Regions from separate parts of the Duganella sp. BJB1802 genome, predicted to be linked through region 3. Evidence: predicted binding sites of a transcription regulator. Region 3 holds the regulator's gene; each other region holds the start of a gene.
The links. The regulator HrcA, encoded in region 3, represses chaperone genes, less so after heat shock. The targets are predictions, from matches to a motif close to TTAGCACTCNNNNNNNNNGAGTGCTAA.
Positions count from the first base shown of each region.

Region 1: the regulator HrcA is predicted to act here: its motif matches at 8,662-8,688, upstream of groES (co-chaperone GroES).
Region 2: the regulator HrcA is predicted to act here: its motif matches at 5,609-5,635, upstream of rpoH (RNA polymerase sigma factor RpoH).

Region 1 is NZ_JABWEF010000017.1:111,143-121,726, forward strand. It holds gene HUX88_RS24185 (S-layer family protein) at 1-1,280, opposite strand, end outside; gene HUX88_RS24190 (response regulator transcription factor) at 1,422-2,102, shown strand; gene HUX88_RS24195 (ATP-binding protein) at 2,099-3,541, shown strand; gene HUX88_RS24200 (ABC transporter ATP-binding protein) at 3,499-5,259, opposite strand; gene HUX88_RS24205 (redoxin domain-containing protein) at 5,256-5,816, opposite strand; gene HUX88_RS24210 (MauE/DoxX family redox-associated membrane protein) at 5,809-6,327, opposite strand; gene HUX88_RS24215 (hypothetical protein) at 6,324-7,196, opposite strand; gene HUX88_RS24220 (RimK family alpha-L-glutamate ligase) at 7,187-8,191, opposite strand; gene HUX88_RS24225 (hypothetical protein) at 8,266-8,454, opposite strand; gene groES (co-chaperone GroES) at 8,773-9,063, shown strand; gene groL (chaperonin GroEL) at 9,112-10,584, shown strand, end outside.
Region 2 is NZ_JABWEF010000003.1:209,598-220,181, forward strand. It holds gene HUX88_RS06340 (porin) at 1-655, opposite strand, end outside; gene HUX88_RS06345 (MerR family transcriptional regulator) at 1,732-2,676, shown strand; gene ftsY (signal recognition particle-docking protein FtsY) at 2,798-3,853, shown strand; gene HUX88_RS06355 (cell division ATP-binding protein FtsE) at 3,873-4,529, shown strand; gene ftsX (permease-like cell division protein FtsX) at 4,526-5,446, shown strand; gene rpoH (RNA polymerase sigma factor RpoH) at 5,726-6,616, shown strand; gene HUX88_RS06370 (hypothetical protein) at 6,656-6,919, opposite strand; gene HUX88_RS06375 (hypothetical protein) at 7,057-7,548, shown strand; gene ggt (gamma-glutamyltransferase) at 7,567-9,327, shown strand; gene HUX88_RS06385 (LysR family transcriptional regulator) at 9,344-10,288, opposite strand; gene HUX88_RS06390 (aldo/keto reductase) at 10,413-10,584, shown strand, end outside.
Region 3 is NZ_JABWEF010000001.1:436-11,019, forward strand. It holds gene HUX88_RS00005 (hypothetical protein) at 1-195, opposite strand, end outside; gene HUX88_RS00010 (metallophosphoesterase) at 340-1,815, opposite strand; gene HUX88_RS00015 (HAD family hydrolase) at 1,911-2,612, shown strand; gene hrcA (heat-inducible transcriptional repressor HrcA) at 2,681-3,697, shown strand; gene fur (ferric iron uptake transcriptional regulator) at 3,699-4,127, opposite strand; gene HUX88_RS00030 (outer membrane protein assembly factor BamE) at 4,394-5,044, shown strand; gene dapB (4-hydroxy-tetrahydrodipicolinate reductase) at 5,061-5,867, shown strand; gene HUX88_RS00040 (MotA/TolQ/ExbB proton channel family protein) at 5,867-6,541, shown strand; gene HUX88_RS00045 (biopolymer transporter ExbD) at 6,630-7,055, shown strand; gene HUX88_RS00050 (barstar family protein) at 7,055-7,381, shown strand; gene map (type I methionyl aminopeptidase) at 7,368-8,201, opposite strand; gene HUX88_RS00060 (VOC family protein) at 8,248-8,613, opposite strand; gene HUX88_RS00065 (AraC family transcriptional regulator) at 8,686-9,480, opposite strand; gene HUX88_RS00075 (hypothetical protein) at 9,703-10,569, opposite strand.

The DNA.
Region 1 (10,584 bases), on a different contig from region 3:
GCGATGTTCAGCAGGCCGCCCAGCACGATGTTGCTGTTGCCGCCGTCGTCGATCACCACGTTGGCGCCGCCGCCGGCCACGATGTTGTCCTTGCCGTCGCTGGCGGTGATGCCGTTGGCGCCGCCCAGCGCCACCACGGTGTCGTTGCCGCTGCCGGCGTTGATGACGTTGGCGCCGCCGGTGGCCTGCACCTGGTCATTGCCGGCGCCGGTGCCGATGACGTTGGCTCCGCCGGCCGCGGTGACCGTGTCCGCGCCCGAGCCCGAGCTCACCACGTTGGCCGCGCCGTTCAGCGTGACGTTGTTGTTGCCGTTGCCAGCCTTGACCTCGTTGGCCGCACCGTTGGCCTTGATGGTGTCGTCGCCGGCGCCGGCCGTGATGTGGTTGTTGCCGCCGTCGGCCGTCACCGTGTTGGTGCCCTCGCCGGCGTCGATCACGTTGCTGGCCGCCTTGACGGTGATGCGGTCGTCGCCGCCGCCGGTGTTGATGACGTTGCTCGCGCCGTCGGCCGTGACGGTGTCGGCGTCCTTGCCGGTGTTGATGACGTTGGAGGCGCCGCCGGCGTTGATGACGTTCCAGCCGTCGCCCGCGTTGACCTTGTTGGCGCCGCCGTTGACGGTGATGTTGTCGTTGCCGCTGTCGGTGCTGACGGTGTTGGCGCCGCCGTTGGCGGTGATGGTGTTGTCGCCGCCGTCGACGTCGATCTTGTTCCAGCCGCCGTTGGCCGTCACGCGGTCGTTGCCGTTGCCGGCGGTGATCTCGTTGTAGGCGCTGTTGATGGACAGGCTGTTGTTGCCGTCGCCCAGGTCGACGTCGGCCGCCGCGCCGGCCGACACGGTGACCGAGTCGTTGCCGGCGCCGCCGCTGATCTTGTTGTAGACGCCAACCTCGACGCGGATGGTGTCGTCGCCGTTGCCGCCGTCGATGCGGTTGTAGCCGCCCACACGCACGACGATGGTGTCGTTGCCGTCGTCGCCGTACAGGTTGTTGTAGGCGCCGGCCGTGACGGTGATGGTGTCGTTGCCGCCGTCGCCGTGGATGATGTTGGCGCCCAGCGAGCTGGCCGTGTAGTTGTTGTCGCCGTTGCCCAGGCTCTTTTTGGTGTAGCCCAGTTCGCTGATCCTCTTGGCCGCCGCCGTGATGTCGTTGCCGACCACGTCGAAGGCGTCGCCGATGCCGTTCAGGTCGCTGCCGATGTCCTTGATGGTGTCGCCGACCTTGTCGACCACGCTGACGATGGGCTTTTCCACGTGTTTTTTGAACCAGCTGCCGATACTCATCTTTACCCCTTGTTATGGTTTGGTACGCTTGCATTAAATCAAGGGAAAATGACAGGATGGCAAACACAACGATTACAAAGCTGTAATAAAAGCGCTAAACCCGCCATTGACGGCGGCCGGGCCAGCCCGGACAATGCCCATATGAAAGCGCTTTTAGTAGAAGATGAACAACGTATCGCCAGTTTCGTGTGCGCCGGCCTGCGCGAACACGGCTTCCTGGTCGACCATTGCGAAGATGGCAATCTTGGCTACGACTACGCGCTGTCGCGCGAGTACGACGTGGTGCTGCTGGACGTGATGGTGCCGGGCCGCGACGGCCTGTCCATCCTCAAGGCCATGCGGCGCGAGGGCCGCAACGTGCCGGTCATCCTGCTGACCGCGCGCAACGAACTGGACGACCGTCTGCAGGGCCTCAACCTGGGCGCCGACGACTACCTGGCCAAGCCCTTCTACGTGGAGGAGCTGGTGGCGCGCATCCACGCGCTGCTGCGGCGCGTCAGCGGCGAGCGGCAGAGCGTGCTGACCCTGGGCCCGCTGCGGCTGGACCGCCTGAGCCGGGTGGCCGACGTCGACGGCCGCGCCGTCGAGCTGACCGGGCGCGAGTTCAACCTGCTGGAATACCTGCTGCGCTCGCCGGGCCGGGTCTACACCCGCACCCAGATCCTGGAACATGTGTGGGGCTACGACTTCGAGCCGCAGACCAATATGGTGGACGTGTGCATCCAGCGCCTGCGCAAGAAGCTCGACCTGCCCGACAGCGTGGCCATCGAGGCCGTGCGCGGCGTCGGCTACCGCCTGCGCCAGCCGGACGCCCCGGCGTGAGGGCGCGCTGGCCGCGCCTGCGCTCGTTCCGGCTGCGCATCGCCCTCGGCTCGACGCTGACCGCGCTGGCCGCCATCGTGCTGCTGTACGTCATGGCCAGCTACACCATCGTCCAGCGGCGCGCCGCCATCATCGACCACATGCTGTCGGCCCACCTGGCCGGCCCCGGCTTCCAGGCCACGCCGCAGGCGCTGTGGCCGGCCACCGACGCCCAGCTCAACGCCAGCTTCGGCGGCTTCGCCCCGCCCGGCATCGGGCCGGAAACCTACGCCCTGCTGCGGGTGGACGACGCCGGCCAGGGCACGCGCTACCGCAGCCCGGCCTGGCAACGCATCCTCGGCGACGCCGCCCCTCCGAGCGGCCCCGGCCTGCACACCGTCGAAGGCGCCGGCCAGAGCTGGCGCATCGGCAGCGTCACGCACGGCCCGGTCACGATCTGGGTGGCGGTCAACCGCAGCCTGTCGGACGCCCAGGTGCGCGCCAGCCTGGTCCGCTTCGCGGCGGCCATCGGCGTGCTGGCCGTGGCCATGGGCGCGCTGGCCTGGTACCTGGCCGGACGCGCCATGCGGCCGGTGCAGCACCTGACCGGCGTCATGGTGCGCCTGACCGCGAGCGACCTGGACCAGCGGGTCTCGGCCGCCGAGGAGGATTTGGAGTTCGCCCAGATGGTCAGCGTGTTCAACGGCATGCTGGACCGGTTGCAGCGCAGCTTCCTGCAGGCGGCCCGCTTCTCCGGCGACGCCGCGCATGAATTGAAAACGCCGCTGACCATCCTGCAGGGCGAGCTCGAACGCAGCTTCGCCCGCGCCGGCGCCGACCCGGTGCTGGAGGAAGGCCTGGCCAACATGCTCGACGAGGTGCGGCGGCTCGACAGCATCGTGCGCAAATTGCTGCTGCTGGCGCGGGCCGACGCCGGCCAGCTGGCCATCCCCATGTGTCCGCTGGACCTGCGCCCGGCGCTCGACGAGCTGGCCGAGGACATCGGCCTGCTGGACGACGCGCGGCCGGTGCGGCTTGAGCTGCCCGACCGCATCGCGGTGCGCGGCGACGCCGAGCTGCTGCGCCAGGTGCTGCACAACCTGGTCAGCAACGCCATCAAGTACGGCCAGCCGGGCGGCTGGATCGCGCTGTCGGCGCGATGCAAGAGCGGGCAATGGCGCATCGACGTCAGCAACGCCTCGGACGGCATCGCGCCCGAGCACCGGCACCGCCTGTTCGACCGCTTCTACCGCGCCGACCAGTCGCACCAGCGGCGCGTGCCGGGCGTCGGCCTGGGCCTGTCGCTGGCGCGCGACATCGCCACGGCCCACGGCGGCACCCTGGCGCTGGCCGACCCCAATCCCGGCCAGGTGCGCTTCCGCCTGACGCTGCCGGCCGCCAGAACGCCCCCGCGCCGTCACGCCGGCAGCGGCGCCTCCGGCCTGGGCGCGAACATCTGATCCTTGACCAGTTTGAAATACGCGCCGTCCAGCTGCCGCGCCAGCTGCTCGTGGCTGCCCTGCTGCACCAGCCTCCCCTGCTCCAGCACCAGGATGCGGTCGGCCTTGGCGATGGTGGAAAAGCGATGGGCAATGATGATGGTGGTGCGGCCGGCCATCAATCGGTCCAACGCGCCTTGCACCAGCTGCTCGCTGGAGGCGTCCAGCGCGCTGGTCGCCTCGTCCAGGATCAGGATGGCCGGATCGCGCAACAGCGCGCGGGCGATCGCGATCCGCTGCTTCTGCCCGCCGGACAGCTGCACGCCATGCTCGCCGACCACGGTGTCGTAGCCCTGCGGGAAAGCCTGGATGAACTCATGCGCGTGGGCCAGCCGCGCGGCCGCCATCACCTCCTCCAGCGGGACTTTCCGCTCCGGCACGGCGAAGGCGATATTGTCGGCGATGCTGCCCGAGAACAGCGACGGCTCCTGCTCCACCACCGCGATGCCGCGCCGGATGGCGGCCAGGTCCAGTCCGGCGGCTGGCAAGCCGTCGAACAGCAGACGCCCGCCGTCCGGCTGATAGTGCCCCAGCACCAGCGCGGCGACGGTGGACTTGCCGGCGCCCGATGCGCCCACCAGCGCCACCTTCTCGCCGGCCGCGATGCCGAAGCCGACGCCGTCGAGCGCCCGCACGCCGGGCCGCTCCGGATAGCTGAACACCACGTCCTCGAAACCGAGCCGGCCGGTGAGCGGCGCCTGCGTACGCGGCGCCGGCGGCGGCCGGTGCGTACGCATGATCTCGAAGATGCGGTCGGTGGCGCCCATGCTGCGCATCCACATGTTCCAGGATTCGCTCAGCGCGCCGGCCGCCTGCGTGACGATGTTGGAGTAGATCACGAACGCCATCAGGTCGCCGACCGACAGCGCGCGCTTGCCGATCAGGTAGGCGCCCAGGCCCAGCGCGCACAGCAAGGCGCCGAAGTCCAGCACCGACAGGCCGGCGCGAAACGCCGACTGCCGCCGGGTGCCGGCCATCGACAGCTCCAGCAGGCGGCGGCAGGCCTCGGCATAGCTGGCCGACGCCCCGCCCTGCTGGTTGAACGCGTGCACCAGCCGCACATGGGCGAAGTGCTCCTGCGCTACGCGGCCGCTGTCGGCCATGCAGGCCTGCACCGCCTTGGCGTAGTCGCGATGGCTCGCGCCCGACACCTTGCCGAAGTACAGGCTGGCCGGGACGAAGACCAGCAGCATCACGCTCAGCAGCGGCGAGATGTAGAGCAGCATCGCCACGCCGCCGCCGAACATGAACAGCGACTGCAGCGAGTTGGCGCCGCCCATGGTCAGCGACTGGTGCAGCGACTGCACGTCCCCGCTCAGGCGGCTGGTGATCTCGCCCACGTGGTGGCGGTCGAAGAAGGAGACCGGCTGGTTGATCAGCACATCGAACAGGCGGCGGCGGACGCCGTTGATGATCAGGTGCCCGGCCAGTTCGAAATAGTAGTAGCGCAGCGTCGACGCGGCGGCCTGCACCAGCAGCCAGAGCAACCCCAGGCCGACCACCGGCGCGGAGATCGTCTCCAGCCGCAGCTCCTGGACGTGGTCGATGAAGTAGGCCACGCCCTTGGGGAAGACCAGCTGGATCAAGACGCCCAGGCCCATGAAGAACACCGCCGCACCGACCTGGCGCCGCACCGGATAGATCAGGCGCAGCCGTTCGAGATGGGGCTCGAAGTTCATGGCGCGCCCTCCGCTGCGGTCTCGGCCACGCAGTCGACGAGCTGTGCGCGTAACTCCAGCCAGTTGTCGTCGCCGATCATGCCGGACGCTTCCAGCACGCCCTCATGATTGACCATCATGTAGGCCGGCGAGGCCAGCGTGGGATTGAGCAGCCGGTAGTCGCGCATCGTTACCCGCAGCGCCCGCGTCAGCGGGAAGCCGCGCAGGAACTGGCGCAGGCGCCAGGCCGGCTCGTGGCTGACGATCCAGATGTCCAGCCCCGCCTGCTCGGCCGGCGCCAGCATGCCGCCGATCTCGGCCAGCTTGGTCTTGCACTTCGGGCATTTGCTCGACAAGAACAGCAGCGCCGCCGCCTGCCCTTCGGCACCCAGGCGATGCACCACGCCGCCGCGCAGCGCGCGCGCCGGCACCGCCGGCACGGGCGCGCCCGGCGGCAACGCTTCAAGCGTGTCGCGCTCGCGCCGCGTGGTGTGCAGCACCGACAGCGTCAGCTTGATATTGAGCGCCAGGCCGAGGGCCAGCAGCGCCAGGGTCAGGTAGAGGATCTGGCTATCCATCGCTTGGACTCAATAAGTGGACGATCTCGTGGAAGTGCACGGCGACGACGCAGGCCAGGCAGCCCAGCGACGCCGCCAGCACCGCGACGTGCCACGGCGGTGCGAACCCGGCCGGCAGCGCCAGGCCGGCGCCGATCGCCGCCATCACCAGCGCGTTGCGCAGCAGGTCCAGGCCAGACAGCGAGCGCTCGGCCTCGCCGAAGCATCCGCAGCGGACCACGCTCTGCGTATAGAACTTGTAGCCGACCAGCGCCGTGAACACGCCCAGCATCAGCAACGCGGCCAGCAAGCCGGCGCGCGCCAGGCCGCCGAGCAGCAGCGCGGCCACCGCCAGTTCCGCCGCCACCACCGCCGGGGCCGCCAGCGCGCGCAGCGCCGGCCCCATGCCGAACAGGCTGGCCAGGTTATCGCGGAAGCCGGCCAGGTCGCGCAGCTTGGCGGTGGCGGCCGCCAGCATCAGCAGCGCGACAAAGTAGCGCAGGATCTCGCCGAGGAATTGGCCGGTGCTCATCGCGGATAGCGCTCCACGTTCCACGACGGCGCCAGGCCGCCAGGATGCCGGCAGCGCTCGCTGGCGCCGTAGCGTGTGGCGAACAGCGCGTCGCACCACGGCGCCTCCTCGCTGGCGCGCTGGCCGCCGCCGATGTGGCCCTGCAGCAGCCGCGAGATCTCCCACGCCGGCCGTTCGACCGCCGCGTCGCCGCGCACGCGCAGGCCCAACGCCGCCATCTCCTCGCGCGTGATCGCGTAGTTGTGCGAGTGGTAGCCGGCCATCAGCTGGCCGACCAGCCGGCTGCGGACCGCCGCGTCCTCGCCGGGCAGGTGGAAGGCCAGCAGCTGCTCGCCGATCTGCTTCTGCTCCAGCGTGCTGCGGTAGAAAGCCCCCAGGCTGGCCGGGAACACGCTGCCGCCCAGCAGCGCCAGCGCCTGCTGCCGCGCCTCGTCGGCCGGCACGCCGAACCACTGCTGCGCCATGTCGCCGAGACATTGGATGTCGAGCCCGGAGAACGCCGTGCCGTCCGCGCCGTTGAGCAGCGGATCGATGGGCGAGAACAGCGCCAGCGGGCCGGCGATAATCTCGTCGCCGCACAGGGTCAGCAGCGTGGCCGCCGATTCGCAGTGGTAGGGAACGATGAAGCAGAGCTGCTCGGCCTGCGCGCGCAGCAGCAGCGCGATGCGGCGCGCGGCCTGCACCACGCCGCCGCGTCCGTGCAGCACCACGTCCAGCCGCCGCGCCGGGGCCAGGTCGCGGCATCGTTCGTACAGCGCGGGCAGCAATTCCATCTCCAGCTGGGACGCGGCCAGCACCAGCACGCGGCTGTCGCGCACGGCCTCCAACTCGCGGATGTGGGCGGCGAGCGCGCTGTGCTCTAGTGGCATAGCGCGCCCTCCACCAGCGTCTCGGCCATGGCGTCGATCATCTTAAACTCCGGTATCAATTGTTCGATGTACAGGAACTGGCCCGCCGGGTTATTTTCCAGGAACACCACCTCGCCGCCGGGCGTGACGATCAGGTCCAGCGCGCCGTAGTGCAAGTCGTAGCTGCGCACGAAGGCCACGCAGCGCCGCCGCAATTCGTCGGGCAGCTGCGCCGCCTCGTAGCGGATCGGCGCCGACATGTCGCGCGAATCGACGGCGGTGCGGGCGTCGTCCTGGCTGTGGATTTTGGCGGCGAACACGCGCTCGCCGATCACCGTCACCCGCAGTTCGTATTGCTTGGGAATGTAGCGCTGGAAGTGGCAGTGCAACTGGCCGACCGCCTCGACGTTGCCCAGCATGTCGTCGTCGACGATGGTGGTGCCGAGCCCGCCGTTGCTGCGCTGCTCCGGCTCCAGCTCGCCGCCGGCCAGCATCGGATCCGACAGCGACTTGAAGATCATGTCGCCGGCCAGGTCGTGCTTGAACGCCAGCACCTCATCCGGCGCGTTGGTGGTCAGCGAGTCCGGCACCAGGAAGCCCATGCGGGCGGCGCGCTTGAGCTGCTCGCCCTTCCACTGCGCGCCGCGCAGCGCCAGCGGGTGGCTGACCCAGTAGCAGTCCAGCGTGTAGAGCAGGCTGAACAACGCGTGCTCCGCCTCCTGCCTGGCGTAGGCCAGTTCCTGCGGCGCCAGCTCGTCGCTGAGGAAGGTGAATTCGCCCGGCTTGCGTATCCAGACCGCGCCCACCTCGGCCAGGTCGAGCCAATGCTCGTCGCTGCGGCGGCGTATCTTGTTGTGCAGCGCGCCGCCGGCATGCCGCTGGCAGGTCTGGAAGTCGCGCGGGAAGCGGTCCAGGTCCAGCCGGAACAGCGGGTGCCCGCCGGCCGTGAGCCTGGCGGCGACCAGGTCGGCGTGCAGATCCTGGCTGTTGGTGATAATTAAAATCGTCTTGCTCATCGAGGACTCCGCGACTGGGCGTAAAACAAAAAAGCCTTGCTGACGGAGCAAGGCTTTCGTTGGCGGGCCAGTACTTAGCAGTAGATGCCCTTGTCGCCGCGATGAGTGAATTCGTTGTAGTCGCGGTAGTTGTCGAAGTCGACCGGACCGGTGCAGCCGGCCACGGCAACGCCGTCGCGGACTTTCCATTGTTCCGCAGGTTTGTTCTCCTGTTTCGCAGCCAGCTTGAATGCGAACAGTTTTGCCTCTTTTTGATCTGCCATTTCCATAGTCCTTAAAAAAAGAATATTGAAAAATCTCACACAGTCTCTATTTGCAGCCTTGCAATGTTAGGAGCTTGTATAGACGTTGTCAACTTCTATACACAATATGTAAACATTACTTTTTAGGGACGTATCAACATTATTTTTGTGCTTATTTGTGCACGCACAAGTGTTGCGTCTTGAAATACAGCAGTGTCGTCCCTATAATTGGCACTCGTTCCAAGGGAGTGCTAACAGCGCTCTCGGCCAAACTTTCCGCCACAGCAAGCTTATTGGTGTGGCAACAAACTGTTCCATTGTTAATTTAAGGAGTTTTGTATGAACCTTCGCCCTTTGAACGATCGCGTAATCGTCAAACGCCTCGACCAGGAAACCAAAACTGCGTCCGGCCTGATCATCCCTGATGCGGCTGCTGAAAAACCGGATCAAGGCGAAGTGCTCGCCGTCGGCAATGGCAAGATTCTGGAAGATGGCAAAGTCCGTCCGCTGGACGTCAAAGTGGGCGACCGTGTCCTGTTCGGCAAATACGCCGGCCAGACCGTCAAGGTCGATGGCCAGGAGCTGATGGTCATGCGCGAAGAAGACATCATGGCAATCGTCGTCAAATAATTGACACGCACGTTTGCACTAGTACTCACCTAATTCTGGAGAAACAACATGGCAGCTAAAGAAGTAATTTTCGGCGACGCAGCGCGCGCCAAAATGGTTGAAGGCGTCAACGTCCTGGCCAACGCAGTCAAAGTCACCCTGGGCCCTAAAGGCCGCAACGTTGTGCTGGAGCGCTCCTTCGGCGCCCCGACCGTCACCAAGGACGGCGTATCGGTCGCCAAGGAAGTCGAGCTGAAAGACAAGCTGCAAAACATGGGCGCGCAAATGGTCAAGGAAGTCGCTTCCCGCACCAGCGACAACGCCGGCGACGGCACCACCACCGCGACCGTGCTGGCACAAGCCATCGTGCGCGAAGGTATGAAGTTCGTTGCCGCCGGCATGAACCCGATGGACCTGAAGCGCGGCATCGACAAGGCGGTTGCCGCCACCGTCGAGCAGATCGCCATCATCGCCCGTCCATGCACCACCACCAAGGAAATCGCCCAGGTTGGTTCGATCTCCGCCAACTCGGATTCGTCGATCGGCGACCGTATCGCTGAAGCGATGGAAAAAGTCGGCAAGGAAGGCGTCATCACCGTGGAAGACGGCAAGTCGCTGAACGACGAGCTGGACATCGTTGAAGGTATGCAGTTCGACCGCGGCTACCTGTCGCCATACTTCATCAACAACCAAGAGAAGCAAGTCGCGATTCTGGACAATCCATTCGTCCTGCTGTGCGACAAGAAGATCTCCAACATCCGCGACCTGCTGCCGGTACTGGAACAAGTCGCCAAGGCTGGCCGTCCACTGCTGATCATCGCGGAAGACATCGAAGGCGAAGCACTGGCCACCCTGGTTGTGAACAACATCCGCGGCATCCTGAAAACCTGCGCAGTCAAGGCCCCAGGCTTCGGCGACCGTCGCAAGGCCATGCTGGAAGACATCGCGATCCTGACCGGCGGTCAAGTGGTTGCTGAAGAAGTCGGCATGACCCTGGAAAAAATCACCTTGGAAGAACTGGGCCAGGCCAAGCGCATCGAAATCGGCAAGGAAAACACCATCGTTATCGACGGTGCTGGCCGTGCTGAAGGCATCGAAGGCCGCGTCAAGCAAATCCGCGTGCAGATCGAAGAAGCGACCTCGGACTACGACCGTGAAAAACTGCAAGAGCGCGTGGCCAAGCTGGCCGGCGGCGTTGCCGTGATCAAGGTTGGCGCAGCCACCGAAGTCGAAATGAAAGAGAAGAAAGCCCGCGTTGAAGATGCACTGCACGCTACCCGCGCTGCCGTGGAAGAAGGCATCGTGCCAGGCGGCGGCGTAGCCCTGCTGCGCGCTCGTGCCGCTCTGAACGTCAAAGGCGACAATCCTGACCAGGAAGCTGGCATCAAGATCGTCCTGCGCGCGATGGAAGAGCCACTGCGCATGATCGTGCAAAACGCCGGCGAAGAAGCGTCGGTAGTGGTTGCTGCGGTTCTGGCTGGCAAAGGTAACTACGGTTACAACGCCGCCAACGGCACCTACGGCGACATGGTTGAAATGGGC
Region 2 (10,584 bases), on a different contig from region 3:
TCACCGCTGGGGTGGCGCCAACTGCCGACAGGTCGTTGTTACGTGCGTTGTAAGCGACGCGCACGTTCAGAGGACCGTTCGAGTAGCCAGCCCAGCCGCCGATTTGACGCTGTGCCGACGCGTTGCCAGCCTGCTCGCCCACCGAGTAGGAGATCTCGCCCTGGAAGCCTTCGATCGAAGGAGTCTGGTACACGATGGCGTTGCTGTTGCGGGTGTTGTTGCCAGCCACGCCGAACAGGTTCTTGGCGGTACCAGCGTAGCCCAGTGCGAACGGGTCAGCCACGTCGCGCAGGGTTTCGTAGTACGGGGTGTACTGACGGCCCAGGGTCAGCTGGCCGGCGGTGGTCGACTTCAGACCAACGTAGGACTGACGGTTGGCGATCGAACCGGCAACATCGGACTCACCGGTGTCGACTTTAACGCCCGATTCCAGCACGAAGACAGCGCTCAGACCGCCGCCCAGATCTTCCGTACCTTTGAAACCCAGACGGGAGGCCGAGCCTACGCCGCTGGTGACTTTGGTGGTGTTGGCAACGCCGCCGCGCTCGCTCACGATACCGGCATCGACGATACCGTAGATCGTGACGTTCGATTGTGCGAACGCTGCGGAGCTCATTGCGCCCAGGACGGCCATGGCGATAAGGGATTTTTTCATTATGTTTCCTTCAGTTGTGTTGCTGTAAAAAGGTAAAGCTAGTATGACGGCGTGTTCGGTTCTGTGCGTGAGGGCAAACTCCCCAGCTGCCACTGTGCGATCCCGACTGTGGGACGCGTTCACTTAAAATTGCGGCCGATTCTATCGACGCCGGCTTTATCGCAGCGCAAAATGCGCCAGAGGCGGCACTATACTGATGCTTTGCTTGTCGATCAAGTGTAAAAGCGCTCATATTGACCACCCTCACCCCTGTCCGTTTTCAAAACAACAGTATTTTACTGCATCGCAATATTTCCTGCCGAGTCAGGCAACTAGCCCGGTATTTCCGCCCGATGCATCCCTCCGGCGACCCGTTGTGCGGGGCACCCGAGTGGCCAATACAAGCGCGACTACATCGTTGTCGGACCAAGTAAAAATAGCCTCTTTGCTATTTCTGACGCCATTTTATACTGAAGTGCCCCGCCGCCCGCCCCGACGCAATGGTAATAAGCTTACAACTCCGGACTTTGTTCGGAGTTTTCTGCGGGCAAAATAGCCCTCCGACCAACTTTGCTCATAGTGTAAACGCTTTATAAGTGTAGGAAATTTTGTCGCGCGCGCCCGGTGTTGCGCTGCATCAGCAATTTGTAAGAAATTGCTACCTGTTGCGAATTAGAGACAATCCCCTCAAGAAACCTTGCAAAATCCGCCGGCATGCCGTGCGAATCACCCCCGGGCGCATGAATTTGGCGCATGCGGCGCCGCGCTTGATCCAGCGCACAAAAGGCGGCGCCGGCAGCCAAATGTTGCTGACGGCCACAGTTTTTTTGGGGCGCCGCAAATTATATTGTCCACGACAAAGCAGGGGGAAAGCCGCTAAACAGTTCATTAGTTCTGTATGTCAACTGTGTGTCGTGGACAAGGTCTTTCCCATAGGGCAAACCGGGCAAAACCCGATAGGCGGCGCCATACTTTCGGGCGCAAATCGAATGTAAAATGCAGGTCGCGTTCCCCGGCCCCGGCCGCCGACGCACTGTGCACCCGGACCCCGTGCCAACCCTCGCGACTGCCCAATAAATGGTTGCCGCTTAAGCCTGATGACTATTAAAGTTTCTACACAAACAGTTCCTAGCACGATCAGCGACGTCGAACGCGACACCGGCGTCGCCAAGGAAACCCTGCGCGTGTGGGAGCGGCGCTACGACTTCCCCCAGCCGATGCGCGACCCGAACGGCGAACGGGTGTATCCGATCGAGCAGGTGCACAAGCTGCGGCTGGTGAAGCGCCTGATCGACCTGGGCTACCGCCCGGGCAAGGTGATCCAGTACAGCACCGCCGAGCTGCAGGCGCTGACCGGCCAGGCCACCGGCAGCCTGCACGGCGCCAGCGTGACCCCGCCCGCCCTGCAAAGCTACCTCGACCTGTGCAAGAGCCACCAGATGGAGGCGCTGCGCCGCAAGCTGTCGCAGGCGCTGCTGATGATGGGCCTGAAAAGCTTCGTGATCGAGCTGGTGGCGCCGCTGACCGCGCTGATCGGCGAGGCCTGGGCCAGCGGCGCGCTGGCCACCTTCGAGGAACATCTGTATACCGAATCGCTGACGGTGGTCATGCGCAGCGCCATCTTCGCCATGCCGCAGGCCAACGCCAGCAACCTGGGCGCGCCGCGCCTCATGCTCACCACCCTGCCGCAGGAGCGCGACGGCCTGGGCCTGCTGATGGCCGAGGCCATGTGCGTGGCCGAGGGCGCGCACTGCATCTCGCTGGGCGTGCAGACGCCGCTGCTCGACATCGTCGAGGCGGCCCGCGTGCAGCGCATCGACATCATCGCGCTGTCGTTCTCGGTGGGCATGAACGCGCGCCAGGCGCTGGACGCGCTGGCCGAGCTGCACACCCGGCTGGGCGGCGGCACCGAGCTGTGGGCCGGCGGCGGCAACGCCGCGTTCAAGCGGCGCCGGCCGCCGTACGTGCGGGTCTACGCGCTGTCCGACATCAGCGCCGCCATCGCCGACTGGCGCCAGCGCCACGCCGCCGCGGCCGGCTGAAAATCTTGTCATTCCGGTAGCATGGCCGGGCGGGGGCGCCGCGCTCTGGTAAAATAGCGGCATTTTTCCCCGTGTCCGGCGCCGCCGGCCATCCGCTTGAAGCGCCCCCAACCACATGTCCATGTTTAGTTTCTTCAAGAAAAAACCCGTCGCCCCCGCAACGCCGCCGACCGCCGCCGCTACTGCCGCTACCGCTGCCGCCGCCCCCGCCATCGAACCGTCCGCCCCGCCCGCGCTGCCGGATCTGCCGGATCTGCTGCCGATCGAGGAGCCGGCGCCCAAGCTGTCGTGGATGTCGCGCCTGAAGGCCGGCCTGTCCAAGACCTCGAACAACCTGTCGATCCTGTTCGTCGGCGCCAAGATCGACGACGATCTGTACGACGAGCTGGAGGCGGCCCTGCTGATGTCCGACGCCGGCGTCGACGCCACCCAGTACCTGCTCGACGCCCTCAAGCAAAAGGTCAAGGACGACAAGCTGCTGGACGCGGCCGCCGTCAAGGCCGCCCTGAAGCAGCTGCTGATCGAGCTGCTGACCCCGCTGCAGCGCCCGTTCGAGCTGGGCCGCCACCAGCCGACCGTGATGATGATCTCCGGCGTCAACGGCGCCGGCAAGACCACCACCATCGGCAAGCTGGCCAAGCACATGCAGACCCACGGCCAGTCGGTGCTGCTGGCCGCCGGTGACACCTTCCGCGCCGCCGCCCGCGAGCAGCTGATGGTCTGGGGCCAGCGCAACAACATCACCGTGATCTCGCAAGCCTCGGGCGACCCGGCCGCCGTGTCCTTCGACGCCGTGCAGTCCGGCAAGGCCAAGGGCCTGGACGTGGTGATGATCGACACCGCCGGCCGCCTGCCGACCCAGCTGCACCTGATGGAGGAGCTCAAAAAGGTCCAGCGCGTCATCGGCAAGGGCATGGAAGGCGCGCCGCACGAGACGCTGCTGGTCATCGACGGCAACACCGGCCAGAACGCGCTGGCCCAGGTCAAGGCCTTCGACGACGCCCTCAAGCTGACCGGCCTGGTGATCACCAAGCTCGACGGCACAGCCAAGGGCGGCGTGCTGGCCGCCATCGCCCGCGTGCGCCCGGTGCCGGTGTACTTCATCGGCATCGGCGAGAAGATCGAGGACCTGCAGCCCTTCGTGGCCGCCGAGTTCGTTGAAGCCCTGCTGGGTTAAGCCAGGAATCGCGCCCGCCATGATCGAATTCCGCAACGTCTCGAAACAATACTCCCCCGACGCGACGGCGCTGCGCGACGTCTCGTTCACCGTGGCCAAGGGCGAGCTGGTGTTCCTGGCCGGCCCCTCGGGCGCCGGCAAGTCCACGCTGCTCAAGATGATCGCCGCGGTCGAGCGCCCCAGCGCCGGCCAGGTGATCGTCAACGGCCAGGACATCGCCCGCATCAAGCCGGCCGCCGTGCCGTTCTTGCGGCGCAACCTGGGCCTGATCTTCCAGCAGCAACGGCTGCTGACCGACCGCTCCATCCTGGCCAACGTCATGCTGCCGCTGCTGGTGACCGGCGCCTCGCGCGCCCAGGCCGAGCAGCGCGCCCGCGCCGCCCTCGACAAGGTCGGCCTGCTGGCGCGCGCCGACGCCCAGCCGCTGGCCCTGTCCGGCGGCGAGCAGCAACGCGTGTCGATCGCGCGCGCCATCGTCAACCGCCCGCAGGTGATCCTGGCCGACGAGCCGACCGCCAACCTGGACCGCGCCAGCGCCAACCAGGTGCTCGACGCGCTCAAGGCCTTCCACTCGGTCGGCGTGACCTGCCTGATCTCCAGCCACGACGAACAGATGCTCGACGCCGCCGCGCGCGTCATCCATCTCAAGCACGGTCAGCTGGAGGTGGCGGCATGACGCTCTGGTTCCGGCAACACCGCTACGCCCTGGCCGCGGCCCTGGTGCACCTGCGCCGCTCGCCCGGCGGCTTCTTGTTCAACATCCTGGTGGTGGCGATCGCGCTGGCGCTGCCGTTCACCGGCGTCACCCTGCTCGACAACGTGCGCCCGATGTCCGAGCAGCTCTCGGTCGATCCCGAGATCAGCATCTTCCTCAAGCAGGACACCCCGCGCGAGCAGGCCGAGGCGCTGGCCGTGTCGCTGCGCCAGGCGGTGCGCGACAAGCAGGCCAAGATCGTCTTCACCCCGCGCGAAAAGGCGCTGGAGCAATTGAAGGACAAGAGCGGCCTGGCCGACGTGCTGACCACGCTGGGCGAGAACCCGCTGCCCGACAGCTACGTGCTCAAGCTGGACGCCTTCCGCAACGCCCAGGCCGGCGGCGACGTCGACCAGCTGGCCGCGCAGATCCGCGTCCTGCCCGGCGTCGACACGGTGCAGGTCGACTCGGCCTGGGTCAAGCGCCTGGCCGCGCTGCTCAACGTGCTGCGCCTGGCGCTGCTGCTGCTGGCCGCCACGCTGGGCACGGTGGTGGTGGCGGTGATCTTCAACACCATCCGCCTGCAGGTGATGACCCAGCGCGAGGAAATCCTGGTGTCCAAGCTGATCGGCGCCACCGACAGCTTCATCCACCGCCCCTTCTACTACACCGGCGCGCTGCTGGGCCTGTGCGCGGGCGGCGTGGCGCTGGGCGCCGTGTCACTGGCGCTGCGTCCGCTCAACGTGGCGATCGCCGAATTCGCCCGGCTGTACGCCTCCGAGTTCCAGCTGGCGCCGCTGCCGCCGCTGGCCATGGCCGGCCTGCTGGCCCTGTCGGCCGGCCTCGGCCTCATCGGCGCCCTGCTGTCCGTGCAGCGCCACCTGTCCCGCCTCAACTGATCCCTGATCCCTTTCCGTGCGCCCCCGCACGGAAGGGTTGCCCCCCGCCGAATTAGCATTAAGCCCGGCCTAAGCTCCAACGCGCATGCTGCATTAATCAGATGCCATGATGCCTAAAAACGTCATAGTATTTTTACTATCAAAGCGATTAATATCCGATGATTGGCACTCAACCAAGGAGAGTGCTAATATACGTGAACTGAAGAGCAAACAATTCTCTACAGAACCAAGAATCGTTAAGAACAAGCAACATCATCGAGCGAAGGAATGAACATGACTATGTCCGCACCGACTGCATTGGTCCCCGCCACCAATCGCGCCCTGGGACTCGGGTTCACAGGCAACCTGGGCAACCTGGACGCCTACATTTCGGCCGTCAACCGCCTGCCGATGCTGACGCACGACGATGAAATCTCGCTGGCCAAGCGCCTCAAGGAAAAGAACGACCTGGGCGCCGCGCAGGAGCTGGTGCTGTCGCACCTGCGCCTGGTGGTGTCGATCGCGCGCGGCTATCTGGGCTACGGCCTGCCGCACGCCGACCTGATCCAGGAAGGCAACATCGGCCTGATGAAGGCGGTCAAGCGCTTCGACCCGGACCAGGGCGTGCGCCTGGTGTCGTACGCGATGCACTGGATTAAGGCCGAGATGCACGAGTACATCCTGAAGAACTGGCGCCTGGTCAAGGTGGCCACCACCAAGGCCCAGCGCAAGCTGTTCTTCAACCTGCGCAGCCACAAGACCGGCCTGGACGCCATGACGCCGACCCAGATCGACAGCCTGGCCAAGATGCTGGACGTCAAGCGCGAGGAAGTGATCGAGATGGAAACCCGCCTGAGCGGGCGCGACATCGCGCTGGAATCGCCCAACGACGACGAGGACGACAAGTTCGCGCCGATCGCCTACCTGTCGTCCGAGGCCAGCGAGCCGACCCGCGTGCTGGAGGCCGAACAGGTGACCCGCCTGCAATCGGAAGGCTTGGAGGAGGCGCTGGGCAAGCTGGACGCCCGCTCGCGCCGCATCGTGGAAAGCCGCTGGCTGGCCAACGACGACGGCTCCGGCGCCACCCTGCACACGCTGGCGGAGGAATTCGGCGTCTCGGCCGAGCGCATCCGCCAGATCGAAGTGGCCGCGCTGAAGAAAATGAAGGGCGCGCTGGCCGCCTACGTATAAGGCGCCGCGCCCTGAGGAAAGCCCCGTCCGGGGCTTTTTTTACGCCGCCAGCGCCTGCGCCAGCAGCTCGCCGACCAGCTGGTTCAGGTCGGTGTCGCCCTCCTTCGCCCTGGCGTGCAGCCGCTGCACCAGGTCGCCGTTGAGCTTGACCGCGAACGGCACCAGTCCGAGCGCCTGGTCGCGCTTGCGCTGTTCCCGTTTGTCGACCACCTCGGCCACCTTGCCGAAGCTGGCGGCGCCAGGGGCGGACATCTGGCCCATTAATTTTTTAGCGTCGCTTTTCGCCATGCCGGTCTTTTTCATTTTGTTCGATCAATGTGATTCAGGGCCCCCATTCTACGGCACATAGTTTGACCCAGCGCTGTAAAGCTGCGGTTCGTGCGACATCGACGTGATCTTTTTGCTAAGCTTGCCGTCTACTCTGAAGGAAGAGGATGCCAATGAAATCCACACTCACCAGGCAGTTGATCATCCTGCCGCTGCTGGCGGCCGTGCTGGCCATGCTGCACGCCTGCGGCTCCGCGTCCGCCGTCGGCCGCCCCGCCGCCGCGCCGCAGCCGTTCGCCCAGACCTATGTGCTGACGCAGGGCGCCAGCGTGGCCATCGCGCCGGCCGCCGCGCCCGGCATCAGCGGCGCCACCGCCGGCGCGCCCAGCCTCAAGCTCGAGCGCGTCAACGACAGCCGCTGCCGCGTCGGCGCGGTGTGCGTCTGGGCCGGCTACATCAGCTACAGCTTCGCGCTGACCGCCGCCGACGGCACCACCAGCAACTTCGTGCTGTCCGACAGCATGCCCAACGCCCGCCCCAGCGTCACGCAAAACGGCCTGACCTTCACGCTGACCGGCGTCGAACCGCAGGCGGTCCCCGCCAAGAATGAAGCCACGCCGGATTATCGGGTAAGCTTGAGGGTGAGCAACGCCCCCTCATCCTAACCCGGACCCCGCGCCCCCATGACCCTGTCCCGACGCCCCGCCCGCACCGTTCTCGTTTCCACCATCATCCTCACGCTGGTCCTGCCGCCGGCGGCCTGGGCCAAGACCCCGGTCGCCACCGGCAGCGGCGGCGCGGTCGCCACCATCAGCGAGCCCGCCTCCAAGGCCGCGCTGGCCATCCTCAACCAGGGCGGCAACGCGGTCGACGCCGCCGTCGCGGCGGCCGCCACCTTGGGCGTGACCGACCCGTTCAGTTGCGGCATCGGCGGCGGCGGCTTCATGGTCATCTACCTGGCCAGGGACAAGCGCGTGATCACCGTCGACCACCGCGAAACCGCGCCGGCCAGCTTCACGCCCACCGTATTCCAGCAGGACGGCAAGGAAATGGACTTCGACACCGTGGTCGCCAGCGGCATGTCGGTCGGCGTGCCGGGCACCGTGCGCGGCTGGCACGAAGCGCTGGACCGCTACGGCTCGATGTCCTTCAAGCAGGTGCTGGCGCCGGCCATCGCCGTGGCCAGCGAGGGCTTCCCGGTCAACGCCAACTTCTCGCGCCTGGTCGAGGAGAGCCAGGCCAAGTTCAGCATGTTCCCCGACACCGCCGCGCTCTACCTGCGCAACGGCAAGGCCATCCAGCCCGGCAGCACCCTGCGCAACCCCGGCATGGCCAAGGCCTACCGCGAACTGGCGGCCGGCGGCGTCAAGGTTTTCTATGAAGGCAAGATCGGCCGCGCCGTGGTCGACGCGGTCAACCAGCCCAAGGTCGCCAGCGGCGTGCAGGTGCGCGCCGGCCGGATGACGATGGCCGACCTGGCCAACTACGAGGCGCGCCTGCGCCAGCCGGTGCACAGCACCTACCGCGGCTACGACCTGTACGGCATGCCGCTGCCGAGCAGCGGCGGCATCGCCATCGCCGAGGCGCTCAACATCCTCGAAGGCTACGACCTCAAGGCCATGCCGAGGGACAAGGCCGAACACCTGTACCTGGAGGCCAGCCGCCTGGCCTTCGCCGACCGCAACGCCTACCTGGCCGATCCCGAGTTCGTCGAAGCGCCGGTGGCCGGCCTGCTGAGCAAGGACTACGCCGCCCGCCGACGCGAGCTGATCAACCCGGACCAGGCCAGCGTGCAGGCGCCGGCCGGCGATCCATATCCATTCCAGAACGACCCGAGCGTGCCGCTGCGCCCCAACGCCAACAAGCTGCTGGCCGAGGGCGCGCACACCACCCACCTGACCGTGTCGGACAAGGACGGCAACATCGTCTCCTACACCTACACCATCGAATCATGGGGCGGCAGCGGCATCGTGGTGCCGGGCTACGGCTTCCTGCTGAACAACGAGATGACCGACTTCAACTTCTCCGGCCCCGCGCCCAACGTGCCGGAAGCGGGCAAGCGGCCGCGCAGCAGCATGTCGCCGACGCTGGCGTTCAGGAACGGCAAGCCGGCGTTCTCGATCGGCAGCCCCGGCGGCGCGACCATCATCACCACCGTGCTGCAGACCATCTTCAACTACGTCGACCTGGGCATGAGCATGCCGGACGCGCTCAACGCGCCGCGCCTGTCCGAGCGCAACGGCATGGCCACCGACGTCGAGCCGGGCTTCGCCGGCACCGCGCAGGCCGGGGCGCTGGAGAAGCGGGGCCAGCACTGGAACAAGCCGGAGGAAATCGGCGCCGCCAACGCGCTGGTGTTCAACCCGGACGGCACCGTCACCGCCGTCAGCGAAGGCCGGCGCCACGGCGCCGGCAGCGCGCTGGTGCAGAAGTCGGCGCACTAGCGCGCCCCCGCAACAGCTAGCCCGGATTGCGCCGCAACTCGCTGTCGCTCAAGACGTAGTCCGGGTTGTCGGCCAGACGCTCCACCGCCAAATCCACAAACGCACGGGCGCGCGCCGGTTGTGAAGTCTTGCTGCCGAAGTAGACGAAGTAACCGGCGATGTCCGGCATGTGCTCGGCCAGGATGGGAATCAAGCGCCCCGCCCGGATGTACGGCGCCGCCGTGACGCCGGCGAGCTGGCCCAGCGCCTTGCCCGCGAGCACAGCCTGGAGCTCGAACAACTCATCGTTGCTGCACAGCGCCGGCACCACCGGCTGGTCCACCGTCTGCCCGTCCAGCTTCACATGCCACGGCACCACCTTGCCCGTGCCGGGATGGCGGAAAGCGCTGCAGCGATGCGCAGCCAGCGCCGCCAGGGTCTCCGGCACGCCATGCCGCCCGAAATAGGCCGGCGCGCCGCAGATCACCATCTGCAACGGGAACAGCCGGCGCGCAATGACGCCCTCGTGGGGCGATGCCGCCAGGCGGAATCCTACATCGACGCGGTCCTCCACCCAGTTGCCGACGCGATCCTCCAGCAGCACATCGGGCTGGATGCCAGGATGCATGTCGCAGAACTCCTCGACCAGCCGCCAGAGTACCGGCTGGAAGGTGGTCCGGGGACCGGCGATGCGCAACGGCCCGGCGAATTCGTCCTTTGCCGTCCGGGCGTTGGCCAGCGCGCGCTGCATGCCGAGCACGGCCGGCTGCACCTCCTCGAGCAGGCGCAGCCCCGCGTCGGTCAGCGACATCACCCGCGTCGTCCGATGGAACAGGCGCGCGTCCAGATGGGACTCCAGCTGGGCCAGCGCCTTGCTCGCCGCCTGCGGGCTGATGCCCAGATCCTGCGCCGCCTTGCGCAGGCTGCCCAGTTCCGCCGCCCTGATGAAGGTCGTGATAGACCGAAGCTCGTTGATCGCCATAAAGGGCATCCTCCCTCCCCGATTATCCCCAATTGAATGCGGATAAATCAACCGGTTTATCACTATTCAGATGTCGGTTGTTTGTCTAAAGTGAATCCAGACCAACCACCGAAGGCAGCGCCCCATGAAACATGTCACCCTGAACAACAATCTGCAGATGCCCCTGGTCGGCTACGGCGTGTTCCAGATCGCCGACGCCAACGAGTGCCAGCGCAGCGTCATCGACGCCATCGACACCGGCTACCGGCTGATCGACACCGCCGCCTCCTACATGAACGAGGAAGCCGTGGGCCTGG
Region 3 (10,584 bases):
GGTGAACACGAAGCTGCTGCTGTTGGCCGGGATGGCCAGCTTTTCATTGGTCTTCTTGTTGATCAGGACCAGGTCGGGCTTGGTCAGGCCGCTGATGGTGCCCGACAGGGCCAGGTTGCCGTTGCCGCCGCCGCAGGCGTTCAGCAGGGCGGCGCACGCCAGGGCGAGGCCTGAACGCAGGTACACACTTTTCATAACAATCTCTCTCCAAATCGAATAGGGCCGGGCAACGGGCGGGTGCAGCATCTTACACGCGTTGGCCGGTATTTTAGTGCATTTGGTAACACCGGGGCCGCTAAGCGATGTAACAGCTTGTGACACCCGGGGCCGCGGCGGGGCTCAGCGCACCTGCGCCACCGCGCAACGCGAGCGCTTGCCGTCGAGCTGGCAGCTGTTGCGCACCCGGCCCTGCAGGTCGTGCACCTGCACCAGCCAGCGGTCGGCGTCCTGGCGCTCCATGGTCATGAAGCCGAAGCCGTCGACCCAGGAACTGAACTGCTCGACCCGCGCGCCCGGCGCCGGCGTCACGCCGTCCGGCAGGTGCTCGGGCAGCGGCACGGTGTCCTCGGCGGTGCCGGAAAAGCCGGAGATGAACTGGCTCGGGTGGCCGCCGGCGAAGCTGACCTGCTCCCACAGGTGCACGTGGCCCGACAGCATGGCCTGCACCGAGTCCGGCAGCAGGCCCGGGTTGAGCGAGCCGAAGGCCTGCTGCAGACCGGCGTCGCCCGGCAGCAGCCGCACCGAGCCGTCGGCGCGGCGGTCGGCGCCCATGCCCAGCAGCGGATGGTGGGCGATGCCGATGTTGCGCGGCGCCTGCCGCGCCAATGCGTCCAGCCGGCGGTACAGCGTGCGGTAGGCGTCGTAGCCCGGCTCGCCCGGCTTGAAGCCCTTCCACGTGGTGTTGGCGGTGTCGAGCACCAGCAGCTGGGTGTCCTGGCCGATCGGCACGGCGTAGGGCGCGCTGTAGTTGCCGAGGGCGTCGTCGGCGGCGTTGTTGCAGTCGCGCCCGGCGGCCAGCGGGCGCGGGTCGAGCAGGCGCCAGTAGCCCTGGCCGCCGCGCTGGCAGTTCTCGTGGTTGCCGCGCGCCATGATCCACGGCGCCGCCCGCAGCAGCGCCGCGCCGGGCGCGAAGAAGTCGGCGTTCCAGGCGTCCCAGCCGTAGCCCCACGGGCTGCCGGCGCAACCGGCGTCGCCGTCGGGGCAGGCGTTCTCGCGGTAGTGGTAGTCGCCGACGTGGACCACCAGCTCCGGGCCCCACGCGGCGGCGGCCGCCGCGATGGCGGCGAACGGATAGTCGGCCGCGCGGTTGCAGGCCTGGTAGCTGTTGGAACTCTTTTGCAGGCGGCAGCCGGTGTCGCCGATGACGACGATGCGGCGCGGCGCGGCCACAGGCTGCGGCAGCGCGCGGCCCAGCACGCTGGCCCGGGGATGGCCGCCGGCCGGCAGCGCGGCCTCGCAGGTCAGCAGCGGGAAGGCGGCCGGCTTGGAGTCGGCCGGCGCCGAGGCCGTCGGGCGCAGCGGCAATGTGGCGGCCGGCGCGCGCAGCGTCATCGGCCGCGGCTGGCCGTCGACCACGATGTCGGGGCAGGTCGGGGCGTCGATCAGCACGCGCGCCACGGCGGCGCCGCCTTCGCTCAGCACCACGAAGGAGGTGAAGGCCGGCGGCTGGCCGACGGTGGCGCAGCCGGCCAGCAGGGCGGCCAGCACGGCGGCCGACAGCGCGGCTGATCGGGCGGCCGACAGGGCCGCTGATAGGGCGCCTGCCGGACGCGGCGCTCGGCGGCGGTGGATGGTGGCGAGGGTGGTCGAGGGCACGGGTTCTCCAGCGGGGCAATCCGGTAATTTACCACGCCCTCGCCGGGCGGCAATCGGTGCGACAATATCGCATCTTTCATTTTCGTTTGCCCGCCATGACCCCACGCCGCCCCCACGCCCTGCTGTTCGACCTGGACGACACCCTGTGGCCGATCGGCCCGGTGATCGCGGCGGCGGAAACCAGCTGGCACGCCTGGCTGGCCGAGCACGCGCCCGAGGTGACCCAGCGCTATTCCATCGAGGCGCTGCGCGCGCGCCGCATGGCCCTGCTGGAACAGCGGCCCGAACTGGTGGTCGACCTGTACCGGCTGCGCCGCCTGGCGCTGGAGCAGGCCTTCGCCGAGGCCGGCGCCGACGCCGCCCACATCGAGGGCGCCATGCGCCACTTCCACGTGCAGCGCAACGCCGTCACGCCGTTCGGCGAGGTGCCGGCCGCGCTGGTGGCGCTGCAGGCCATGCTGCGCCTGGGCGTGATCACCAACGGCAACGCCGACCTTGAAGTCATCGGCCTGCACCACCATTTCGACACTGTGCTGGCCTCGTCGCGCTTCGGCCGCGCCAAGCCCGACCCGTCCATCTTCCTGGCCGCCTGCGAGGCGATGGGCGTGGCGCCGCGCGACGCGGTCTACGTCGGCGACGACCTGCGGCTGGACGTGCAGGGCGCGCAGGGCGCCGGCCTGCGGGCGGTGTGGATGAACCGCCGGGGCGCGCAGCACGAAGCGGGCATCGCGCCGGACGCCACCTGCGCCAGTTTTGATGAACTTCTGGCATGGGTTCGTGCGCAAATGCAGCATTGACGCCACGCTGCGGCCCCCGTCCGGCGCGGAGCGTGCATAATAAGCAGAAATATCATCAGTGAATGAACATGCAACTCGATACACGCGCACAAACCTTGCTCAAGGCCCTCGTCGAACGCTACATCGCGGACGGCCAGCCGGTGGGCTCGCGCGCCCTGTCCAAGATCTCCGGACTGGACCTGTCGCCGGCCACCATCCGCAACATCATGGCCGACCTGGAGGAACTGGGCTACGTGGCCAGTCCCCACACCTCGGCCGGCCGCGTGCCGACGCCGCGCGGCTACCGCATCTTCGTCGACACGCTGCTCACCGTGCAGCATCTCGACGAGCAGTCGGTGGAGGGGCGCATGCGGCTGCAGGCGCCGCAGCCGCACAAGATGATCGCCAACGCGGCGCAGATGTTGTCGTCGCTGTCGCAGTTCGCCGGCGTGGTGCTCAGCCCGCGGCGCGAATCGGTGTTCCAGCAGATCGAGTTTTTACGGCTGGGGGAGAAGCGCATCCTGCTGGTGATCGTCGGCCCGACCGGCGACGTGCAGAACCGGCTGCTGCTGACCGATGTCGACTACAGCCCGGCGCAGCTGGTGCAGTCGGCCAACTACATCAACCAGAACTACGGCGGCCTGGCCTTCGACGAGGTGCACCACCGGCTGCAGAGCGAGGTGCGCCAGCTGCGCGACGACATGGGCCGGCTGATGCAGGCGGCGGTGGAGGCCGGCAGCGAGGCGATGGCCGACAGCTCGGACGACATGGTCATCTCGGGCGAGCGCAACCTGCTGTCGGTGAGCGACCTGTCGTCGAACATGACGTCGCTGCGGCAGATGTTCGACATGTTCGAGCAGAAGACCGGGCTGATGCAGCTGCTCGACGTGTCGAGCAAGGCCAGCGGGGTGCAGATCTACATCGGCGGCGAATCGAGCCTGGTGCCGATGGACGAGATGAGCGTGGTGACCGCGCCGTACACGGCCAACGGCAAGATCGTCGGCACCCTGGGCGTGATCGGGCCGACGCGCATGGCCTACGAGCGGGTGATCCCGATTGTGGACATCACGGCCAAGCTGCTATCGAACGCGCTCAGCCATAATTGAGTCAAGGACGGTGCGGGCAGGCGGTCTTGGTGCAGTTGCCGTAGATGGCCAGCGCGTGCTCGGCGATCTTGAAGCCGCGCTCCTTGGCCACCACCTGCTGGCGCGTCTCGATTTCCTCGTCGAAGAATTCCTCCACGCGGCCGCAGTCCAGGCACACCAGATGGTCGTGGTGCGAGCCCTCGTTCAATTCAAAGATGGCCTTGCCGGTCTCGAAGTGGTTGCGGTTGAGCAGGCCGGCCTGTTCGAACTGGGTCAGCACCCGGTACACGGTCGCCAGGCCCACGTCCATATTTTCGGCCAACAGGATCTTGTAGACATCCTCGGCGGTCAGGTGGCGCACTTCGCTGTTCTGGAAGATGTCCAGGATTTTGAGGCGGGGCAGCGTGGCTTTGAGGCCGCTGGCCTTCAGGTCGGTGGGGGTGTTGCTCATGATGGCGGCTCTTTGAGTGGTTGGCGATAGCTAGGCGACAGTTTAACGCACTCCGGCCGCCACCGCACCCTGCGCGCCGCGCGGCGCCGCCGGCGTGAAATTTACAATTGCAATGTTTTACAATTAATCTTTATAAAACAAGGACATACTCGCCGTTTTGCTGGATAATGCGCTCTCCCGGAGTGCCCGCGCAGCCCCATGTCGCACCTTGTGCTTTATGATATAGCGTTTTTCGGCACTTCCGCTCGATCAGATTGAGGACAACCATGCGCGTCACCCAGGCTTTATCGCAGTCTTTGTTGCACCGTTTCACCCGCCGCGCCCCGCTGCTGGCCGGCGCCGTTTGCGTCGCGCTGGCTGTGGGCGGCTGCGCGTCCAACACCACGCTGGGCGAGAAATCGAACGAGGTCAAGGAGACCGGCACCACGCTCGACGCCAGCAAGGGCGCGCAAACCACCACCATCACCAAGCTGCAGAAGTTCATGTGGTTCTTCTCGCCGTACCGTCCGGACATCCAGCAGGGCAACTTCGTCTCCGAGGAGATGCTATCCCAGCTCAAGACCGGCATGACGCGCGAGCAGGTGCGCTTCATCTTCGGCACCGCGCTGCTGGCCGACCCGTTCCACGCCGACCGCTGGGACTACGCGTTCCGCATGGCCAAGGGCAACGGCGAAATCACCACCAGCCGCGTGATCGTGTTCTTCGACAAGGACGGCAAGGTGGCGCGCTGGGAAGGCGGCAACCTGCCGACCGAAAAAGACTACATCGCCCGCATCGCCGGCCCGGCGCCCAAGATCAAGAAGGACCTGAACACGCCGGACGCGCGTCCGGTCGGCAACACCGCGACTATCCCGGCCGGCGCCGACAACTCCGCCGCCTCGCCGGTTGGCGTGACGGTGAGCAACGACAAGAAATAAGCACGAGGACACACGCATGAGCAACCTGAACATCGCCATCGCCGGCGCCGGCGGCCGCATGGGCCGCATCCTGATCGAAGCGGTGCTCGACGCGCCCGACGCCCGCCTGTCCGGCGCGCTGGACCGCGCGGGCTCGGCCAACATCGGCGGCGACGCCGCCGCCTTCCTCGGCAAGCCGGCCGGCGTGCCGGTGGAGTCGGACCTGGCCAAGGGCCTGGCCGGCGCGCAGTACCTGATCGACTTCACCCGCCCCGAGGGCACGCTGGCCCACCTGGCGTATTGCGCCGAGCACGGCATCAAGATGATCATCGGCACCACCGGCTTCGACGAAGCGGGCAAGGCGGCGATTGCCGAAGCGGCCAAGAAGACCGCCATCGTGATGTCGCCCAACTTCAGCGTCGGCGTCAACGTCACGCTCAAGCTGCTGCAGCAGGCGGCCAAGGCGCTGGCGGTCGGCTACGACATCGAAGTGATCGAGGCCCACCACCGTCACAAGGTCGACGCCCCGTCCGGCACCGCGCTGAAGATGGGCGAAGTGCTGGCCGACGCGCTCGGGCGCGACCTCAAGGATTGCGCGGTCTACGCGCGCGAGGGCGTGACCGGCGAGCGCGACCCGTCGTCGATCGGCTTCGCCACCATCCGCGGCGGCGACATCGTCGGCGACCACACCGTGCTGTTCGCCGGCACCGGCGAGCGCATCGAGATCAGCCACAAGTCCAGCAGCCGCGTGACCTACGCGCACGGCTCGCTGCGCGCCTGCCGCTTCCTGGCCGACAAGGCCACCGGCCTGTACGACATGAACGACGTGCTGGCGCTGAACTGATGACGCCCAACCACTTCACCCTGGCCGGCTACTGGGAGCAGGGCGACACCATCAGCCACATCGTGGCGCTGGTGTTGCTGGCGATGTCGCTGGTGAGCTGGTTCTTCATCCTGTCCAAAGCCTACGCCGCGCTGCGCATCCGCCGCAGCGCGCCGGCCGTGCAAGCGTTCTGGGAGGCGCCGTCGATGCAGGATGGCGTGGCCGCGCTGACGCTGGCCGATCCCGAACAAGTCTTCCTGCCGCTGGCGCAGCAAGGCGCGGCGCAGCTCAAGACCGGCGGCCGCGCGTCGCTGGGAGGCGAGATGGGCCATGCCGCGCAGGTCACCCGCGTGCTGCGGGTGGCGATCCAGAATTCCACCAACCGCCTCGAAGGCGGCCTGACCCTGCTGGCGTCGATCGGCGCCACCGCGCCGTTTGTCGGGCTGCTGGGCACGGTGTGGGGCATCTACCACGCGCTGGCCAACGTCTCGGCCAGCGGCACGGTGCAGATCGACAAGGTGGCCGGCCCGGTGGGCGAGGCGCTGATCATGACCGCCATCGGCCTGACGGTGGCCATCCCGGCGGTGCTGGCGTACAACGGCTTCAACCGCGTCAACCGGCTGACCCTGGCCGAACTGGACGCCTTCGCGCACGACCTGCACGCCTACCTGACTAAGGGCGGGGGTCAAGTCTGACATTCGGACACGAGCTCTGCCCTGGCCGTCCCGCTACGGCGGAGGCCGTGTCCGAATGTCAGACTTGACCCCATTATTGGGAGCTAGCATGAGTTTTGGTGCCTTCAACCACCACCGCAATCCGGGGCCGATGGCCGATATCAACGTCACGCCGATGGTCGATGTGATGCTGGTGCTGCTGGTGATCTTCATCCTCAGCGCGCCGATGTTCACCAACGCCGTCAAGCTGGACCTGCCAAAGGCGCAGGCCCAGGCCAATCCGCAGCAGGCGGCCACGGTCACGCTGTCGATCGACGGCGCCGGCAAGATCTTCTGGAATAACGACCCGGTCGAGCTCAGCGTGCTGGAGGCGCGCCTGGTCGACGCGGCCAAACTGGAGCCGCAGCCGGAGCTGCAGCTGCGCGCCGACAAGGACACCCGCTACGAAGTGGTGGCGCAGGTGATGGCCGCCGCGCAGTCGCATGGTTTAACGAAACTAGGGTTCGTCACCGACCCGAGGAAAGAGAAAAAATAATGGCAACCGCAGAATTGAACGGCGCGGCGATCACCGATTTCGCCAGCTTCCACGCCGCGTGCAAGGCCGCGCTGGGCTTCCCCGATACCTACGGCAACACCATGGACGCCTGGGTCGATTGCCTGAGCTACCTGCGCGACGAGGACGGCATGAGCAAGTTCCGCCTGAAGCCGAACGAGGTGCTGGACATCGTCATCACCAACGCCGAGGCCATGAAGGCCGCCGTGCCCGACATCCTGGAAGAGGTGGCCTACTGCGTGGCCGGCATCAACGAGCGCTACGAAGACTACGGCGAGAAGCCGGCCCTGAAGCTTACGCTGCGCTGACCACGCCGGCCGGCACCGCGTTCGGGATCTGCGACTTGGCGCCGGTCTCGCCCGGGGCCAGCGTCAGCACCTCGAAGCCGGTCTCGGTCACCAGCACCATGTGCTCCCATTGCGCCGACAGCGATTTGTCGCGCGTCTCGACGGTCCAGCCGTCGTTCAATTCCTTGGTCGCCGCCTTGCCGGCATTGATCATCGGCTCGATCGTGAACAGCATGCCCGCCTTGAGCACCACGCCCTGGCCCGGACGGCCGTAGTGCGCCACCTGCGGCTCGTCGTGGTAGACCATGCCGATGCCGTGGCCGCAGTAATCCAGCACCACGCTGTAGCCGGCCTTCTCGGCCACGGTCTGGATCGCGAAGCCGACGTCGCCCAGCGTGGCGCGCGGCTTGACCGCGCGGATGCCGGCCCACATCGCCGCGTAGGTGGTCTCGACCAGCTTGCGGGTGGCCTTGGACGGCTCGCCGACGTAGTACATGCGGCTGGTGTCGCCGTGCCAGCCATCCTTGATGACGGCGACGTCGAGGTTGATGATGTCGCCGTCCTTGAGGATGTGGTCGTCCTTCGGAATGCCGTGGCACACCACGTGGTTGACCGAGCTGCACACGGTGGCCGGGAAGCCGCCGTAGCCCACGTTGGCCGGGATCGCCTGCTGCACGTTGACGATGTAGTCGTTGCACAGCTTGTCGAGGTAGCCGGTGCTGACGCCGGCCTTGACGTGCGGCGTGATCATGGTCAGCACGTCGGCCGCCAGCTGGGCGGCGACGCGCGCCTGGACGATTTGCTCGGACGACTTGATCAGATTGGCGTTACGGCGGGACATGGTGCGACCTCTTTCATTTTCGGAGGCGCGTATACTGCCACATCCGCTAGCGTACCGCTGCCAAATCGAAATGAGGGTTGTCGATCAGGCAAAGCAGATTGCCGAACGGATCGGCCAATTCCACCGTCTTGATGTTCTCGCCCACGTCCTGGATCGCCCCGTGCACGGTGGCGCCCAGGGCGACGATGCGGTCCACCTCGGCGGCGATGTCGTCCACGCCCCAGTAGACCATGCTGCCGGTCTGGCCGGGCTTGCCGTCCGGGATCAGGCCCAGCTCGAAGCCGCCGACGTTGAAGCCGACGTAGAACGGCTGGTCGAAATAGGGCGCGGTATCGAACACCTTGCTGTACCAGGTCTTGGCGGCCGCCAGGTCGGCCACCGGATAGGCCACGGTGCGTAATCCCTTGATCATGCTTGTCTCCACTGAGATGTTGAAAACGCCATCTTGGCACATCGGCAGCGGGCGCGATTGTAAAAATGGAAGCTAGGCGCCCAGCAGGAAGCGCTCCGGCGCGCTGCCGGCGAATTCCTGGAAATCGTGGATCAGGTGCGACTGGTCGAAATAGCCGCAGTCCAGCGCCAGTCGCGCCCAGTCCGGCGACGGCGCAGCCTTGAGCGCGGCGGCGGCCCGGCGGAAGCGGCTGATGCGCGCATACAGCTTGGGCGAGAGTCCGACCCGCGCACGGAACAGCGTCGCCAGGTACTGGCGCGACACGCCCAGCTGCGCCGCCAGTTGTTCGATGCGCAGAGTGCCGCCGCTGGCGTCCAACGCGGCCAGGGCGTGGTGGATCAAACGCTCGCCCGCGTCGCCGGGCTCGCCGATGTCTCGCGCGGCCGCCGTGCGCGCCGTGGTCGCGTCGCCGGCATCGCGCAGCCGCCGCAGCAGTTGATGTTCGATCAAGGCGATGCGTTCGCGGTCGGACAGCTCGCAGGTCCACAAGGCGTCGGCCAGCCGCTTGGCATCGCTGCGCCCCCAGAGCTGGTCGATATCGGCTCGCTGGTCGGTCAGCGCGTGCAGCGGCGCGGCCAGGAAGGCGCCAGCCGCGCCGGGCTTGAAGCGCACCGCCACCGTGCGCAGCGGCCCGCCGCTGGCGACCAGGATGGCGCTGCTCATCATGCCGACCGCGAAGCCTGGCTGGCCGCCGTCCTGCCAAAGAATATCGACACAATTATCCGGCAGCACCCGGTGCGTGTGCGCGCCGCCGGGCGCGCGGGCGGCCCACATGCACTCGACGTGCGCGGCCAGCGCCGGATGGGGAGGATATTCGCGGTAGTACATCCGCGCAGTATGCCATGCGCCGGTCCCTGGCCGGCTCGCCTCAAGCCTGCTTAGAATGACTCGGGATCGTCGATATCGCCATACGGCCGCTCGTCCTCGTCCACCAGGAAGCCCGTCTTGGCCCATGCTCTTTGAATCATTTCCGAGGTCTTGCTGGCCTGCCTCATCTGCAACTCCATCATTCTTCTTGCGCGTTGAAAGCTCTCCTGGCGCGTAATGAGCTCAGAGACGCCAATCCTGACTTTCATGATTTTCTCCCTTGGTATCCAGCCCTGCGTTCAGAAAAACTGGCGCCTGTTCTATTGGCTCAACTAACCAAGCCTCAAGGATTTGGCAGATTGCCAGTTCTTCCTGCGTGAGACAGTGGACTTGGGAAAAAAGTTCCTCCGCCTCCTTGCGGTCGATGACAAAATGATGAGAAGGATAAGTGCTCGCCAAACGTTCAAGCGCCCCGCTCTTAAGCGAGTTGCACACATCGTTTAGCCGTTTTCCGTATTCCGCGACAATGCGTATTGCTCGCTGTATCTCGCCGATTCGCAGCGGATCCATCTGCGAATAAAGCGGCGCGGCGATGCCTTGCGTCACTCTTGCGGCAAGCTTGCCGGCGAGTTTGGTCGAGAGGCGGCCATGCTTGCGGATGCCGAGCAGGTTCTTGATGAACGCCTCGCGGGTATGGAACTCCACCGCATTGAGCGCCTGCATCACGTCTTGTACCGAACCCATTTCATGCAATTCCGATGGCTTCATGATTTGCAGATCCAGCGGCCCGAGTTCGCCAAGGTCGCCCATTGCCAGCTCATGCGCGCCGATGGCGATCAGCGTCCCGGCGCTTTTGCAATAGGAGGGAATCGCCAGCCGGATGTGCTCGTAGTGCTGCTGCAGGCACCTGCCGATGCGAAAGCCCGCGTCCGAGTCGCCGCCCATGGTGCAGAGAAAGACCGTGCATCCGGCATGCTGTTTGCCGCCGGCGATCAGCCTGGACAGCTCGCGGTGCAGTTTGCGGGAAATGCTGGCGCTGACCAGCAGGAAGTCGCACCCGGGATGGGCGCGGCGCAACGCTTCAATGGCGGCGGGGAGATCGGCGGACATGGCAGGCTCAGGAGT